Regions from separate parts of the Sporosarcina pasteurii genome, predicted to be linked through region 1. Evidence: predicted binding sites of a transcription regulator. Region 1 holds the regulator's gene; the other holds the start of a gene.

Region 1 (2,464 bases):
TACGCTTGACTCTATTGTGAGTGGTAATGGCAAAGATACTGGGTCACTTGCTGACTACGGCATTACATACAAACATATCGACTTATTAGAAGATGGTTCTGTGGATTTTGAAGAAGTTGAAAAAAACATTCACGACAAAACGAAAGTAATTGGGATTCAACGTTCTAAAGGTTATTCGGATCGGCCATCTTTTATGGTCCGCGAAATTAAGGAAATGGTCGAGAAAGTAAAAGCGATAGCGCCTGACGTGATTGTATTCGTCGACAATTGCTACGGAGAATTTGTTGAAGAACTAGAACCTACTGAAGTTGGCGTTGATTTAATGGCGGGCTCTTTAATTAAAAATCCGGGCGGCGGACTTGTAAGAACAGGCGGATATATTGCAGGGAAAGAAGCGCTTGTTGAGTTATGTGCGAATCGAATGACTTCTCCTGGATTAGGAGCAGAGGCGGGTGCTTCATTAGATACATTGCTTGAAATGTACCAAGGCTTTTTCCTAGCACCACATATCGTCAGTCAAGCAGTCAAAGGTGCAATTTTCACGGCTGCGCTATTAGATAGCTATGGACTTGTGACAACACCACATTATACGACCGAACGAACAGATTTGATTCAATCGGTGTCCTTTGCGAATGCTGAACAAATGATTGCTTTTTGCCAGACGATTCAAGAAAACTCCCCAATCAATGCTCATTTTGCACCGGTTCCATCGGAAATGCCGGGCTACACAGATGATGTCATTATGGCAGCAGGAACATTCATCCAAGGTTCAAGCATTGAACTAACAGCAGACGGCCCAATTAGACCGCCATACACTGCATACGTACAAGGTGGCCTAACATACGAACACGTAAAAGCAGCCGTTCTTTCCTCAACAGAAAAACTAATCAAAGAAGGATTGATCATGAAAAGCTGAAGGTGCCGGTTAGCCCTGACAAGCGCTGGAGACCCGCCAGCCAAAGTCGCTTTTTGACTTTGACTGGCGGGTTGAAGCGACTCGAAGGGCTGGCACCTGAAGCTGGATCACAAGAAAAGCTGAAGGCGTCGATTAGATGCGACAGGCATAAGCTAAACTGACGACGTGGCGATCTTTGCCACATAGTCAGTTTACTTATGACCCGAGCATCTGACGCCTGAAGCTGGATCACAAGAAAAGCTGAAACCGCCGGGTAGATGCGACACGAGATCATGAAAAAGTTAGCGATTAAAAAAAGAGTTTAGGGTGAATATCCTAAACTCTTTTTTGTGGTGCTATTTAATTGAGACGGCACATACACTATTTTAGGTGATTAATGAATCGTTCTGTAAACGCCGACTACTTTACCTAAAATGGACACGTTGTCGACGATAATTGGGTCCATCGAAGCGTTTTCTGGTTGAAGTCTGAAGTAATTTTTCTCTTTGAAAAATCTTTTAACAGTTGCTTCTTCTTCTTCGGTCATGGCAACAACGATTTCACCGTTATCCGCCGTACTCTTTTGTTTTACAACAACGTAATCGCCATTTAAAATACCCGCTTCAATCATACTATCGCCAACAATTTCTAACATGAACAGATTATCTTCGTTTGTTCCGAATGACTCAGGTAAAGGAAAGTATTCTTCAATATTTTCAATTGCTGTAATCGGTTGTCCAGCTGTAACTTTTCCGATAAGTGGAACATGCAAAACGCCCGGCTTAATCGCTTCTAGACCTTCAGGATCTAAAACTTCAATTGCACGTGGTTTTGTTGGATCACGTCTAATATAGCCTTTGCTTTCTAAGCGTGCTAAATGCCCGTGAACAGTTGAGCTAGAAGCTAATCCAACTGCAGCGCCAATTTCTCTTACAGAAGGTGGATACCCTTTTTGATTTACTTCGGATTTAATGAAATCCATGATGGCTTCTTGTCTTTTTGAAATCTTTGTCATCTCATTCACCTCTTTAAATTATTTCATCTATTCAGAGCATTAATCTACTCGAACATGAATTCTATCGTTGAATTTAGTATAACAGCGTTCGTATAAAAAAACAAACGCTAGTTCGAACGAAAGTATTGACAAATGAAAAAAACTATCCTAATATGAGAACAGGTATTCCGAACAAGTATTCTGAGTAAGTATTCTTAGTAGGGGGAGTTACATTGAATTTCATAAAGAAATATAATTATATACTATTTGTTATGGTGCTATTTATAATATTTACGATGGCGGGTATCAAGAAGTTAGAACAAGATGTAACTTATGAATATTTAACAGTTGCAGAGGGTGATACGTTATGGGGGTATTCTGAAAAGTATGCGGAAAATATCCCTACAGATAAATGGATAAATGAAATTGTGAAGATAAACAATCTGTCATCCACAACGATAAAGGTAGGGGAAAAAATACGTGTTCCTGCGACGCCACAAGAATTTAAATTGAATGATATTGCAACAAACACATTGGAGGACGGAAAGTGAAGAGTAAAAGCTGTGTAATCTATT
Region 2 (2,464 bases), 660 kb from region 1:
CGCATTGGCCAAAATTATGGTATAATGTAGAACGGATAAAAAACTAGGAGGTTGCATGATGGCAGGGCATTCCAAATGGAATAATATTAAAAACCGTAAAGGCGCGCAAGATGCAAAGCGCGGTAAAATATTTCAAAAAATATCTCGAGAAATATATATGGCAGCGAAACAGGGCGTAGATCCAGACATGAACCCTGCTTTACGTTTAGCGATTGAAAAAGCAAAAAGTGCAAACGTGCCTAACGATGTAGTGAAACGTGCACTAGATAAAGCTTCGGGCGCAGGCAATGATGAAAACTATGAGGAAGTCATTTACGAAGGTTACGGCCCGAATGGCGTAGCAGTTCTCGTTTATTGCTTAACGGATAACAGAAACCGAACAGCACCTAATATTCGCGTTGCATTTACGAGAAATGGTGGAAACTTAGGTTCAAGCGGATCGGTTTCATATATGTTTGATCGAAAAGGGCGTCTGTTGATTGAAAGAACAGAAGACACGGATGAAGATATGATTATGCTCGCAGCACTTGAAGCTGGTGCAGAAGATATTGAATCCAGTGAAGAAGGTTTTGAAATTATCACAGAAGCAGCTGATTTCTTACAAGTTAAAAATGAGTTGGAAGAATCAGGAATTGAGTTTGTTTCAGCCGACATTGAAATGGTTCCTTCAATGCATACCGTAATTCCGGAAGAGAGCGAAGAACAGTTTGAAAAAATGCTCGACATGCTGGAAGACGATGATGACGTGCAAAACGTTTATCATAATGCGGCTGAGTAATAGCAGTTTAGTTCAATATATTTAGGAAGACACTAGTTTGTAGGTTTATCTATAAATTAGTGTCTTTTTTGGTTGATATGCGCTAATAATCCAGCGTATTGAATAGATATCTATCATTTTCAACATTCTACTATTACTTTTTTATAAAAATCGTGCAAATTATACAATAGTAAAAGTTGCACGATTTTCGGAGTAATTGTATAATTAAACCATACACACAGTGACAGGTGTGGCAAGTTAAATAATTTAAAAGGAGTGTAAAAAAATGCAGAAACGACAAGGAAAATATCCGAACCAAGCAGATTTTAATCCTTTTATTCAAAGGTCGCTAATGGATGAAGAAAACTCGTACGAACTACCTCTCTCTGATCCTTCAGAAACGCTACCAGCTGATTCATACCAAGCCCGAATAATAAGTCAAGTAGATTTAAGTAAACCCTCCGCTTTTAGTGTAAATAAAAAAATGAATGTAAAATCGAATTTGTAAACTAGTAAATGGGAAGTTAAATGATTAATTAAAAATCTGCCCGCTCTCAAATTGAACAGTTGGGCAGGTTATTATATTGTTGATAGAAATTTAGCCTATTTTGATGACAATTAAATAAACATATTCGAACACCTTTTACTGATAGGTGTTTTTATTATGATTAATTTTCTGAGAAAATGTCGACGTATAATCCAATGGAAACTTTCTCTGTAGAAAGTTCGTTCGTATGGTATACTGAAGGATAGTTAAGTAAGGGGGAAGTTTTTTGTACGATTATATAAAAGGGCATGTGACACGTGTCACGCCAGAATACATAACGCTAGAACAAAATGGGCTTGGATGGTCCATTATGACACCGAATCCATATGCTTTTCATATAACTGACGACATACAACAAGTGTTCACTTATTTACATGTTCGACAAGATGTACAATTACTCTTAGGTTTTAAAACGCTAGAGCAACGTGAACTTTTTAAAAAACTAATTACGGTTTCTGGGATTGGTCCGAAAGGCGCATTAGCTATTTTAGCAAGTGGAATTCCTTCACAGGTTATCAGCGCCATAGAACGTGAAGATGAAGGTTTTCTCGTTCAGTTCCCGGGTGTTGGTAAAAAGACAGCCCGTCAAATGATTCTTGATTTAAAAGGGAAGTTACATGATTTATTTAGTGAAATTGATTTAGAAGAAGAAGGCCATTCGCTATTGACGATGGTGGAAAACGACGCGCTTGACGAAGCGATTTTAGCGCTTGAAGTACTTGGCTATTCACAACGTGAGCTAAATAAAGTGAAGAAAACATTAGAAAAAGAAGAGTTAGATACAGAAGGCTATATGAAACTTGCATTACAATTGTTATTAAAACAAAAATAAAACATATTGTTGTTTGAAGGAAAGGATGGTGTGTGATGGAGGAACGTGTGATTTCAGGGGAAACGACCGACTTTGATTTAGGTTTTGAACAATCGCTTCGACCAGAATTTTTAAATCAATATATCGGACAGATTCAAGTAAAAGATAACCTAAGTATTTTTATCGAGGCAGCTAGAAGACGAAGCGAGAGTTTAGACCATGTTTTACTTTACGGGCCTCCAGGTCTTGGGAAAACGACGTTGGCTAGTGTCATTGCAAATGAAATGAACGTCAATCTCCGTACAACGAGTGGACCTGCAATTGAGCGACCTGGAGATTTAGCAGCAGT

The links. The regulator LexA, encoded in region 1, represses DNA repair genes until DNA is damaged. The targets are predictions, from matches to a motif close to CGAACATATGTTCG.
Region 2: ruvA (Holliday junction branch migration protein RuvA) is a predicted target of LexA. The motif match lies at 1,477-1,490, and genes of this name have one in related genera.

Annotation. Positions count from the first base shown of each region.
Region 1 covers NZ_CP160452.1:2,006,354-2,008,817, reverse strand. Annotated here, with positions in the region: gene AB1H92_RS09460 (methionine gamma-lyase family protein) at 1-916, shown strand, start outside; gene lexA (transcriptional repressor LexA) at 1,290-1,910, opposite strand; gene AB1H92_RS09450 (LysM peptidoglycan-binding domain-containing protein) at 2,123-2,440, shown strand; gene AB1H92_RS09445 (recombinase family protein) at 2,437-2,464, shown strand, end outside.
Region 2 covers NZ_CP160452.1:1,350,638-1,353,101, forward strand. Annotated here, with positions in the region: gene AB1H92_RS06155 (aminoglycoside phosphotransferase family protein) at 1-47, shown strand, start outside; gene AB1H92_RS06160 (YebC/PmpR family DNA-binding transcriptional regulator) at 59-778, shown strand; gene AB1H92_RS06165 (hypothetical protein) at 1,044-1,265, shown strand; gene ruvA (Holliday junction branch migration protein RuvA) at 1,531-2,136, shown strand; gene ruvB (Holliday junction branch migration DNA helicase RuvB) at 2,172-2,464, shown strand, end outside.